3 regions of the Eubacterium sp. An3 genome follow, and region 2 is predicted to be linked to each of the others. Evidence: predicted binding sites of a transcription regulator. Region 2 holds the regulator's gene; each other region holds the start of a gene.
What was found. The regulator HrcA, encoded in region 2, represses chaperone genes, less so after heat shock. The targets are predictions, from matches to a motif close to TGTTAGCACTCNNNNNNNNNGAGTGCTAACA.
Positions count from the first base shown of each region.

Region 1: the regulator HrcA is predicted to act here: its motif matches at 2,530-2,560, upstream of B5F87_RS06465 (Hsp20/alpha crystallin family protein).
Region 3: the regulator HrcA is predicted to act here: its motif matches at 1,838-1,868, upstream of clpB (ATP-dependent chaperone ClpB).

Region 1 is NZ_NFIR01000004.1:205,901-210,193, reverse strand. Features, by position in the region: gene B5F87_RS06470 (SWIM zinc finger family protein) at 766-2,469, shown strand; gene B5F87_RS06465 (Hsp20/alpha crystallin family protein) at 2,791-3,255, shown strand; gene B5F87_RS06460 (50S ribosomal protein L25) at 3,346-3,930, shown strand; gene B5F87_RS06455 (J domain-containing protein) at 3,995-4,293, shown strand, end outside.
Region 2 is NZ_NFIR01000005.1:76,162-80,454, reverse strand. Features, by position in the region: gene B5F87_RS07015 (hypothetical protein) at 1-368, shown strand, start outside; gene B5F87_RS07010 (leucine-rich repeat protein) at 423-1,514, shown strand; gene B5F87_RS07005 (GNAT family N-acetyltransferase) at 1,612-2,103, shown strand; gene hrcA (heat-inducible transcriptional repressor HrcA) at 2,242-3,294, shown strand; gene grpE (nucleotide exchange factor GrpE) at 3,324-3,980, shown strand; gene dnaK (molecular chaperone DnaK) at 4,057-4,293, shown strand, end outside.
Region 3 is NZ_NFIR01000014.1:11,664-15,956, forward strand. Features, by position in the region: gene clpB (ATP-dependent chaperone ClpB) at 1-1,724, opposite strand, end outside; gene B5F87_RS11880 (restriction endonuclease) at 1,953-2,981, opposite strand; gene B5F87_RS11885 (hypothetical protein) at 3,246-3,602, opposite strand; gene B5F87_RS11890 (hypothetical protein) at 3,717-4,115, opposite strand; gene B5F87_RS11895 (P-loop NTPase fold protein) at 4,270-4,293, opposite strand, start outside.

The sequences.
Region 1 (4,293 bases), on a different contig from region 2:
AAATATGCCAATAATATAAATAAAAAATATGAAATAACATGGGCTATAAAATAAATATAATAAATAAAAGAGTATTTTAATAGAAATATTGAATAATAATACTGTTTGCTGAATTAAAATAATGTTTTATCCGAATTATTGATCAGAAAAAAGATTGAAAAATTTATAACATATGTATCTGAACCTGGCAGAGAGAGAATCTGCGGGGATTATTTCATGCCGAAAATAAAAAAATATACTCATATTACAAATAAATGTATTGGGTAATTAGAGAAGCATCCATTTTGATAATATTTTACTTTTCCATATAAAAAAATGTTCGAATCCATCAGATGTGTCCCCTTGAAATGTGTAAACCAAAGCAATAGTTTTCTCTTTAAGTTGACAAAAGGCTTTTTTTAATTCTTCCAAAGTCATTATTCTTCCCTCTTGTGTATTGATATGGATTTAGAGAAGGCCTGTTTCTAAAAAAGATACCGGATAATAAGGTATTATCTCCCATCCTTTATCTCCTTTATCTCCGTGGCTGCCAGTTGACCGCAGTAAAAGTCAAAGAAAAAACAAACACCATAGTCTCGAGATGTGTTATCCTGATAATGAAATAAAAAATAAGAGCTGCCGAAGTAGGAAAACTACTTTTGAAGAAAAATAATCTGTGCAGTGATGCAAACGAGCGTGACAGATGACTATGGCAATTTTTTAATGAAGCTCTAAGATCAAAGTCGGGATAAAAAGGAAAAAAGGATACAAGCAGGAGGGAATATTATGTTTGAATGGAAATCACTGTTCAGCAGCCAGATTTTAAAACGTGGTTTTGATTATTTTGAAGAAGGAAATGTTATGGAACTTGCCAGAACGCAAGAGGGATATCGTGCGTTGGTGGCGGGGACGGAGAATTATGAAGTAGAGATCAGCATCCGGGATGAAAAAGTTTACGATATGGGTTGTGATTGCCCTTATGCGGCTGATGGATATTACTGTAAGCACATGGCGGCAGTTTTGTATACAATCGAAGAAGAAATATTTCAACCTGGGAAGAACAGTGTAACGGATCAGTGTGCGACCGGTGAGGAGAAAGCAGAAAAGAAGCAGGATGAGTTGCGGGAAGCAGTTGCAACGATTCCGGAGCCGGAGCTTCGTGAGATTGTGGAAAAAAAGGCGAGAGAAGATACCGGACTATATAATTGGATTATGATTCGGTATGGGACGGTGACGCCGGTGCAGGTGATGCGGATAAAAGAACGAGTGGACGAGATCGCCTGGCGGTATTCGGACAGAAATGGCTTTGTGGACTATTTTGATGGTATGGATTATGCGCAAGAACTATGTGATTTTCTGGACAGAGAGGTGGGGACGTTGGTTCGGGAGAATCATTTAATGGAAGCTTTTGATCTGGTCAATTACGTTTTTCATGAGGTGGGAACCCGTGGCTTGGATGGCTCGAATGGAGAGCATAATTGGGTGGCCGATGAATGTTATAGAATATGGGAAGAGATTCTTGAGAAATGTAATTCAGCGCAGAAGGAGAAAATGCGACAGTGGTTTCGGGAGCATCGGTCAGGGTATGTGGTAGATTTTCTGGAAGATTATCCGGAGAATTTCCTGGTGGAGCGCCTGCAGGATAAAGAAACTTTGCAGGAAAATCTGGCGCGGAATCTGCAGTATGTGGCACATTTGGAGGAAACAGCGGCAGAAAATGAAAATGGATCAGGGGGATATTACTGTCCGTATGCTTCGCCGTTGTTGGATTGTATTGATATCATGGAAAAGCTGGAATATCCGGAGCAGGAGATTCAGGACTTTTGCAGACGGTACTGGAATTTTCCGGAAATTCGCAGAGCTGCGATTCGGGAATATTTGGAAAACAGACAATATACAGAGGCGGTAAATGTCATAGAAGAAAGTAAGAAGATGGATAAGGCGAATGCCCGTCTGACTGCAGAGTACAGCCGTTGGTTGATAGAGATTTATGAGAAGACGGGAAATTTATCGGCTCTTAAAGAAGAATTGCTTTATCAGGTGTTTCATTGTGTGCAGAGGGATTTTATTTATATTTACAAATTGAAAAAATGTTGTGCTGAGATGGAATGGGAGCAATATAAGAATAAGCTGCTGGAATCCGGACTGCCGGAACATATGAAGTATGAGTTTTTAAGAAAAGAGAAAATGTACGGAAGCTTGATGCAGGAGATTCGACAGAATGGTCACATTTCTTATTTGGATATTTATGAGAAAATATTGAAAAAAGAGTTTCCGGAGCAAGTAAGAGACATGTATGCAGAATATGTGAAACAGAAGGTGCAGACTACATCCAATCGAAATGCTTACCGAGAACTGATGCATTATATGAAAAAAGTGAAGAGATATCCGGGAGGGGCAAAGCTGACTGAGAAAATTGCAGAGGATTGGAGGACGAGATATAAAAGGCGGTCTGCTATGATGGATGAGCTTCGCAAGGCCGGATTTTGATATTGTGAAATGGAATGATTAGATTAGTACGCTTTTTTGTTCACAAAATCTTCACAAAATAATTAGCACTCGATGCTTGACATGGCTAATAATGAGTGTTATATTACATCTAGAACAAAGGAAGAGGGATAAAAAGACAGGAAGCTGTACATGATAATTCCTAACCGGAGTTCCAGGAAACGTAATGGTTGAACCTTGAAGCGGAATAGCCGGAATCGGCATGGTGATGATGCCGTGGGCGGCTGTGAAGCGGATGGTTCATAAATGTATAAAAGCGGATTCTGAGTGTCCACTTTTCAAATGGAAAAGGAGCGATGATTTATGTTGATGCCTAGTATTTTTGGAGAAAATTTATTTGATGACTTTTTTAATGATTTTCCGTTCTATGATGACAGAGATATGAAGAGAGCACAGAAGAAGCTGTATGGCCGGAAGGCTAATCATTTAATGAAGACAGATATTAAAGAGATGAAGGACGGCTATCAGCTTGAAGTTGACCTGCCGGGATTTAAGAAAGATGAGATTAAGGTTTCTCTGGAGAATGGTTATCTGACTATTGAGGCAGCCAAAGGACTCGATCAGGATGAGCAGGAGAAAGAGACCGGACGTTATATTCGAAGAGAACGTTATGCCGGCGCCTGCCAGAGAAGCTTCTACGTAGGGGAAGATGTAACGCAGGAAGATATCAAGGCAGAGTTTAAACATGGTATCTTGAACCTGTTTGTTCCGAAAAAAGAAGCAAAACCTGTGGTAGAAGAAAATAAATACATTAATATTGAAGGATAATTTCATTAATTAAATTATGAAATGCGGTGCGGGCGGCTTATGGAGCCGCCCGGAATTCAAGCTTTGACGCAGATAGTGGAGGTATCAGAGATGGATGTTTTAAAAGCGGAAAAAAGAGATATGAGTGTGAAGGCCCGGCGGTTGAGAAGAGAAGGCTTTGTGACGGGAAATGTATGTGGAAAGGATATTGAAGGTTCTATTCCCGTGAAGATGGATAAAAAAGATGTGAATCACATTTTGAAGGATAACAGCAAAGGAAGTCAGATTCTTCTGGAGGTTGACGGAGAGACGCACAATGTACTGATTAAAGAGATTCATTATAATGCCCTCGATAATATTGTGGAGGAGATTGAATTTCAGGCTCTGGTGAAGAACCAGAAGGTACAGTCTGTCGCTGAGATTGTTCTGGAGAACAGAGACAAGGTGGACGGCGGAGTCGTTCAGGAACAGCTGGAAGAGATTGAGTACCGGGCATTGCCAGAGAATCTGGTGGAGAAAATCATTCTTGATGTCGGCGATATGAAGGTCGGAGATATTTTGAGAGTCAAAGATCTGGATATCTTTAAAAATGAAGCGGTAGACGTTCTCTCTGATCCGGAGGCGCAGGTCGTGACAGTGACGGCTGTGAAGAAGGAAGCCGATGCTGAGGAGACTGCGGAGGAAGACGCAGAATAGAGGGGCCGGATAGACGCCGTTGTGCGGCCGCGTGTTCTGTTGATTGATAAAGGAAGGTGATGAAATGGCAGCAAAAAGAGATTATTATGAAGTGCTTGGCGTTGCAAAGAATGCCAGCGCCGCCGAGATTAAGAAGGCGTATCGTAAGTTGGCAAAGAAATATCACCCGGATACGAATCCCAATGACAGGCATGCGGAGGAAAGGTTTAAAGAAGTTTCTGAGGCTTACGATATCCTCAGTGATGAGGAGAAACGGAAAATGTACAATCAGTTCGGGCATGCGGCTTTCTCGGAGGGCGGTTCCGGAGGTTTTGGCGCCGGCGGCAATGGTTACAGCTACAGCCGGAACAATGGGAACGGATA
Region 2 (4,293 bases):
GCCATTATACTCAGATTACTTCTCTGGACTTGAGCGGAAACAAAGATTTAAAGTATTTACATTGCCAGAACAACCGGAAATTAACCAGCCTTGATGTGACTGGATGTACCAGCCTGAGATATCTTCGCTGCCATAATACTGCTCTGACAAAGATTAACGTAAAAACAAACATAAATCTTGAAATATTAGGTTGTAAAAATACCAACATAACATCTCTGAATCTCAAAAAGAACAGAAAGTTAAGATTCTTAAGCTGTCTGGGAACCAAAGTACAGAAGCTGGATCTTTCCAAAACCAGTATCAGGGGTGAAGGCAGACTGCGGTGTGAGAAGACAGTAGATGTTACTTATGCGGCAAGAAAAAATTAAATGTATGGATAAATGTATGGAGGGGCATTACAAGAAGGATAAGGAGGGAAATCTATGAAAAAAATGAAGTTATTACAGGGAGTGATACTGGGCGGATGCCTGTTCCTGGGACTGTTCTTTCTGCATTCCTTTGACGCGAAGGCGGCAAGTGTGACCATGGATGGTGTACGTTACTGGTTGATAGACTGGGATTCCGAAGCGAAGGGACACGCAGAACTGGACCCGGATTCTGATCTTTCGGAAGTCTACATAAGAAATGAAGTGGAATTTCTCGGTAAATCCTATCCGGTGGGTTCATTCTGGTGGGATGAGGACGATTTTATGGTTGATTCCGATGATTCTTTTGGCGAAGGATGGGGGCAGGCGGATTTAAAAGAAACCAATACCGCCCACGAGTCTCTGAGAAAGATTACATTTGCTCCGGGCATTACAGTTCAGGGCAGAGCGATCAGTTTTAAAAAGCTGGAAGAAGTTGTGTTCGAGGGAGAAGTTTCCTATATGGATGAAGTCAGTTATTTTAACTGCCCGAAATTAAAAACAATTGTTCTTCCGTCCAGCTACGGGGAGCCGGTTTACAGATCAGAGTTTGGAATTGATATAAAGAGATGTCCGTCAGTACAGATTGTCGCGGATGAGTCCAACCCGCATTTCCAGGTCATCGATAACGACGTATATTCCAAAGATGGAACCATTCTTTATAACGTGACCAGCAGTGCTAAAACATACAAGGTGAAAGATTTTGTCCGTCACATCGGAGAATACGCTTTCAATGGAAACAATACAATCCGGTCCGTGACCATGCCGAACTCGGTGCAGACTGTCGGAAGATATGCCTTTGGTGAAATGAAGAAACTGTCTTCCATTCGTCTGAGCAAGTCTCTTCAGAAGCTGGAAGAGGGTGTGTTCCTTGGTTCAAAGAAGTTAAAGAAGCTGACTCTGCCAAAAAATATCAAGCGATTTGACGGGAATTTTGGCTGGAAAGAAAACAAATTTGAAAAATTAGTGATCCGCACCAAAAATATTAAAAAAGGATCGTTTTACGATCTCTCCAAAAAATGTACGGTGTATGTCCGGAACAAAAAGGTGAAAAGACAGCTTCGGAAATTTGATTTTGACGGAAAAATTGTTGTGAAAAAGAAAAAATGATAAATGGGGAAAGGGCTGCTGCTGGCAGTCCTTTTCCACGTAAAAATGATAAGAAGATATTACGATGAAATATCGGATGAGAGAAAGGAAAAAAAATATGAACATCACAGTGAGAGAATACAATAATCAAGACCTTTCTTCTATGACTGCCATCTGGAACGAGGTGGTGGAGGAAGGCGTCGCCTTCCCTCAGGAAGAATCTCTCACCGCGCAGACCGGCGCGGAATTTTTTGCGCAGCAGAGCCATTGCGGCGTGGCGGAGGACACGGACACAGGAAATGTACTGGGACTTTATATCCTTCATCCAAACAACGTGGGACGCTGTGGGCACATCAGCAACGCAAGCTACGCCGTGGCCTCCGAAGCACGGGGACAGCACATCGGAGAGCTTTTGGTGCGGGACAGCATCGCACAGGCGCACAGACTGGGATTTCGTATCCTGCAGTTTAACGCGGTGGTAAAAACCAACGCCGGGGCCCGGCATCTCTACGAAAAGATCGGATTTAAGCAGCTTGGCGTGATTCCGGGCGGGTTCCGGATGAAGGACGGCAGATACGAGGATATCTGTCCTTATTATATAGAAGTGTGAAGGATTTTCCTGAACTGTTAAAAATAAAAATTTGAAATTAATGCTTGACAAGAAATGTATATAGTGCTAAGTTATCTATAAAGATATTAGCACTCAACATAAACGAGTGCTAATAACTAAGAAAGAAGGGACACAGTTATGAATCTGGATGAACGTAAGATGAAAATACTGAAGGCAATCATATCTACTTACCTTGAGACGGGTGAACCGGTGGGAAGCAGAACCATTGCCAGAGATTCTGATTTGCATTTGAGTTCTGCAACCATTCGTAATGAGATGGCAGATTTGGAAGAGCTGGGATATATTTTACAGCCGCATACATCTGCTGGCAGGATTCCTTCTGATTTGGGATACCGTTATTATGTGGATCATCTGATGGAAGAGAAAGAGAGCGAGTTTGCAGCCCGGGAGAATGAGCTTCGGAAGGAACGGCAGGCTCTCCTGCAGAAGATGGACCGTATGGAGGAAGTTCTTAAGAACGTGGCGGATGTACTGGCGGCCAATACCAATTATGCCACTCTCATCACCACGCCGCAGATTAAGGAATCAAAGATAAAGTTCATACAGCTTTCCATGGTGGACAGCCGGAGACTTCTTGCGGTCATTGTTCTTGGCAATGACACGGTGCGGAATCTTCTGATGAATATCGAAGATCCTCTTGGCAATGACGAGATCCTTAAGCTCAACATATTATTGAATTCTTTCCTGCAGGGGCTGACGCTCAAGGATATTAATCTGGAGCTGGTGCATACCATGAAGGTGCAGGCAGGAATGCATGCCTCCATTCTGGAAGGCGTTTTTAATGGAATTGTGGAGGCGATACACGAAGCAGACGATATGGAGATTTACACCAGCGGCGCCACAAACATGCTGAAGTATCCGGAGCTGGTAAGTCCGGATCACACCATGGCGCTTCTTGATACTCTGGTGGAGAAGAAAGCTCTTGTAAAGCTTGTGGATGACACGGTGAACCAGGAGGAACGCCATGGAATCCAGGTTTACATCGGTAATGAGACCCCGGTGCAGACATTGAAGGATTGCAGCATCGTGACTGCGACCTATGAACTGGCGGAAGGGGGAACCGGAACGGTCGGTATCATCGGACCGAAACGGATGGATTATCAGAAGGTGGTAAATACTCTCAAGAATCTGACGGATGATTTAGATGAGATTTTCAATAATAAATCATAGAAAATAAATCACAGAAAGGTGGTACTTAAGTGGAAGAGAATAAAAAAGAATTCGACGAAAGTATCGTAGACGAAAACATTTCTGAAGCTGCTCAGGATGAGGAGCAGAAGGAAGACGCTTCTGAGGAAGCGAACGCAGCTGAGACAGCGGAGGCTGCCGGCGATGCTGCAGAAGGCGAAGAAGAATCCGATGAGCCGGACAGCAAGAAGAAAAAGAAGAAATCTGCCAGGGCTCTGGAGATAGAATTAAAGAAGAGCCAGGAGATGCTTGCCGATATCACGGACAAATATCAGCGGCTGATGGCGGAGTTTGAGAACGCCAGAAAACGTAATGCCAAAGAGCAGAGCCGCATGTATGATATCGGCGCAAAGGAAGTTCTCGCAAAGCTGCTTCCGGTGGTGGATAACTTTGAAAGAGGCTTGGATGCTCTCTCCGAGGAGGAAAAAGAGGGCGCATTTGCCCAGGGCATTGAGAAGATCTACCAGCAGCTCATGACCGTCTTTGATGAGATTGGCGTGAAAGCGATGGATGCAGCCGGTAAGGAATTCAATCCGGATTTCCACAATGCGGTGATGCATGTGGAAGATGAAGAACTGGGTGAGAACCTGGTAGTGGAAGAGTTCCAGAAGGGCTATATGTACAAAGACAGCGTGCTTCGGCACAGCATGGTAAAAGTTGCCAACTAGAGCTGATGGAGCAGACCGCTGGCCGGTCGGCAAGATCAGTGATTACAGATATAGTTGATTTTAGGAGGAATGAATAATGAGTAAGATTATTGGTATTGACTTAGGTACAACAAACTCATGTGTAGCAGTTATGGAAGGTGGAAAGCCTGTAGTTATCACAAACGCAGAGGGTATGAGAACAACCCCTTCTGTTGTTGCATTTACAAAGACAGGAGAAAGAGTTGTCGGTGAGCCGGCAAAACGTCAGGCAGTAACCAACGCTGACAAGACTATTTCTTCCATCAAACGTCATATGGGTACTGATTACAAAGTA
Region 3 (4,293 bases), on a different contig from region 2:
TCGTCCTGGCCGACCACTCTCTTGTGAAGCTCCTTATCCAGGTTCAGGGTCTTGTTCCTCTCGCTCTCGGTCAGCTTGGCGACCGGGATGCCCGTCCATCGGCTGATAATCTTGGCGATTTCCTCATCGGTGACACTCTCATGCACCAGAGAAGCATCGTCCCTCTTCGCCTTCTCTTCCTCTTCCGCCAGCTGTTTCTGCAGCTCCGGCAGCTTACCGTACTGCAGCTCGGCGGCCTTATTCAGATCATAATTGCGCTGAGCAATCTGAATCTCGTTATTCAGCGCCTCAATCTCTTCCTTAATCTTGGAAACACGTTCCACGGCGGACTTCTCCTGATCCCAGGTTGCCTTCTGAATCTGGAAATCCTCCCGCATCTGCGCCAATTCCTTCTGCAGATCCGCCAGACGCTCCTGACTGAGACGGTCGGTCTCCTTCTTAAGAGCCGCCTCCTCAATCTCCAGCTGCATGATCTTTCTCTGCACCTCATCCAGCTCCGTCGGCAGAGAATCAAGCTCTGTCTTGATCATGGCACAGGCCTCATCCACCAGGTCGATGGCCTTATCCGGCAGGAACCGGTCAGAAATGTACCGGTTGGACAGCACCGCTGCACTTACCAGCGCAGAGTCCGTGATCTTGACTCCGTGGTACACCTCGTAACGATCCTTCAGACCTCTCAGGATGGAAATGGTATCCTCCACTGTCGGCTCATCCACCATGACCGGCTGGAAACGACGCTCCAGAGCAGCGTCCTTTTCAATGTACTGACGATACTCATTGAGAGTTGTGGCGCCGATACAATGCAGCTCGCCCCTTGCCAGCATCGGCTTCAGCAGGTTACCGGCATCCATGGCGCCTTCCGTCTTACCGGCGCCCACGATGGTATGCAGCTCATCAATGAACAGCAGAATCTGTCCGTCGCTGGCCTTAATCTCCTCCAGCACCGCTTTCAGACGCTCCTCAAACTCGCCCCGGTATTTGGCGCCCGCCACCAGGGAACCCATATCGAGGGCAAATACCTTTTTATCCTTCAGGGACTCCGGCACATCGCCCTTGACGATACGCTGCGCCAGTCCTTCCACAACGGCAGTCTTTCCAACGCCAGGCTCACCGATCAGTACCGGGTTATTCTTGGTCTTTCTGGAAAGAATCCGCACTACATTTCTTATCTCGCCGTCACGGCCGATGACCGGATCAAGCTTCTGCTGTCTCGCTCTCTCCACCAGATCATAACCGTATTTCTCCAGCGTCTCATAGGTTGCCTCCGGATTATCGCTCACAACCTTCTGATTGCCTCTCACAGTAGACAGCGCCTGCAGAAAACGCTCCCTGGTCACGCCGTACGCCTGAAACAGCTTCTTAATTTCCTTATTCGGATGCTTCAGCAGCGACAGGAACAGATGCTCCACAGACACATACTCATCGCCCATGGCTTTGGACTCGTCCTCCGCACTGACCAGCACCTCATTTAAACTCTTGCTGATATAAACCTGTCCGCCGGACACCTTCGGCTTCTTCTCGATCAGCTGCTGGGTCTGAGACAAAAACGCCTCTTTATTCACTTCCATTTTCTCAATAAGCTTGAGAATCAGGCTGTCTTCTATGGTAAGGAGACTGTACAGGAAATGCTCCTGGTCAATCTCCGGATTGCCATACTGATAGGCAAGCTTCTCACACTGATTCACTGCTTCCAGAGACTTCTGGGTAAATTTATTAATATTCATGCTCATTCCTCCTTACTTTGGAATAATGATTGAAAAATGTTCGCATAAAAACATATATGCAGAAGCTGTTATATTCTTTCTATAACAACCTCTGCATATTTTATAACACAGTTTGTTAGCCAAGTCAAGGGACGAGTGCTAAATACTTTATTTTTTTGACCTTTGAAAAAACTCAATTTTCAAAAACTAATTAAACTTTTTAAAAAGATTTTTCCAAGAAAGGTTATTTTATTTCTCCAAGTCAATAAGTAATTCATCAAATTTTTGATATAAATAATCAGCGGGAACCCCTTCATTCATTTTTATATCAATCATTTTAAGAAGATCTGCATTGCTAACACTTATAATTAATTTTCCATTTTCACGCAGAGTGCCTCTAATTGCTTTATTGGCATTTGTAGAAGCACCTTTACAAGAAACCAGGACTGCCACTCCCCTTAAAGCTTTTAGGTACAAATATTTATCTGTAGTATATATCTCTTTTTGGGTAATTTTTTCTTTATAATTTTTAAATTCAAAAATAATGTATTTGCTATTAAAACATTGCAATATGGTTGTCCATAAACCGCTTACATCACCGTCTTTTATTTTGCAGATTAAATCAAATCTGTATAATTGAGAACTCGAAGTTTTTTGTCTATGCCATAAAGATAATTCATCATTAAATAAGTAGTTTAAAGTTTCAAAACATAAATCCTCATATGCGGCATTACCAATAGAATTTTTCCAATTAGATACACGTTCTTTTAGAAGTTCACCCTTTGTCTTAGATGGCGCGACAAATTCATGTCCCTGTTTAAATATTTGTGTGTTAGGTTTGTCTGGTAAAAGGTCATTGACAGAAAAGTCAAGTATTGATAATAATTCACCTTTGAGATCCTCATTATCTCGTACAAGAAATAGAAGATTTTGGATATCAAGAACAACCACTCCAATATTTTCTATTCTTTTACGAAGATTAGAAATAATCTTTGCCCCAACAACTAAAACAGGGGTATTGAGATTTGATATATCTCCGTTTCCACAAAATACTTTTAGCCGACAAGCAGTATCAAATAAAGTTGAATTAGGCATTTGATTAGTCCGTGAGAATTTTACTTCAACTATATAATTCATATTGTTTTTCTTTGCTAATATATCATATCCTCTAATATTGGTTCCTGAAGTTAACTTAGTCGTAAAATTATAACTGTCAAATATATCTGCAACAATTTTCTCAAAACGAAACCTCATATCATTTGTAGAACCTTTATGCACCAAAATCACCCCTAAGTTTTTGATATAATTATATCTATCTTTTATTAAACCCACAACTTAAATATATTTGATGATTATCATTCATAACAAGTAAAAAATATTAATTTTTATAAAATAGAAAAGGCCCCCATTTAAACGTTCCATAATATATTCATAATATCCAATTTGCAACACTGATATACTATAAAATTAGAAAAGGACGACACTTCGATAACAAGAGTAAGTGTTAATATTTTTCAAAAAATATGGATCTTAGTAGAATTGCTATTTCGATAACACTTTAACCTTGTTTTTCCATTCAACGCCTGATTTTGATAAAAATTCAATTTTTGCCTTTTCGTTTTTACATTCTACCAATATAATCGCCATCGGATCAAACTTTATTTCAATATAATGTTTATTATTATTTTTATTAAGTTCCCTTTTTGGCATTAGATCTACAATACCCCCATCTCTATATATCATTGTGTTAATCAAAAAACGAACTTCTTCTTCCTCAAAAAAATAACTATCCTTATAAAAATTCCCCACATACATCAAATGCTGTAATGTATATTTTACTTTTTCCTTCAGTACTATTCCAAAGGCTTGTGAGTTTATCAGATCCATATATTCTTTCATTACAATATTTTCTTGTTTCCTCTCTTCATAAATTATAGGAGCATATTTAACAATCTCATTATTCCTATCCTTTTTGTTTAATCCTTTAATCGAAACACTTATTGATTCCCAAAATTATTTAAAATCTATTTCAATCCTATACCCTTCTTCCTTTGCATAATTTTCCCACATTTTGTTTGAATTATTATTTTTACAAGTAGATAACACAAATGTAGCATGATCATCTTTCAGAAACTTTTTTCTTGATTGTTCATCTCCTATAAATTCAGTCACATATTTCTTAATTTCTGGACTCTCTATATTATTTTGTATGTAATCAAAAACCTTTTCTAAAATAAGAACCCCTTCTTTAGGATCATCATTTCCAAAATCCATGATCTCTGTCATCCAAAAACAACCTTTGCAAATATTTAGCGCGGCATCTATTGAATTAGTATAATGAGACAATGTCGTCAATGCTTTTTTATTGTCATAAATACAACTATAATCATTAAATCTTTTAAAAAAATTCATTCTGCTCCTTCTCCTTGTTCAATAATACACCTACATTAGTCTATTTCCAGCTTCTAGTTGTGTAATCCCCTATATAATAAATCTATACAATTTTTTATAAAAGAAACAAGCATAAAAAATATCTTCTACGAAGTTGACATTTGCCAAAACTTTTTTATTCTCCATTACATACCTGAAT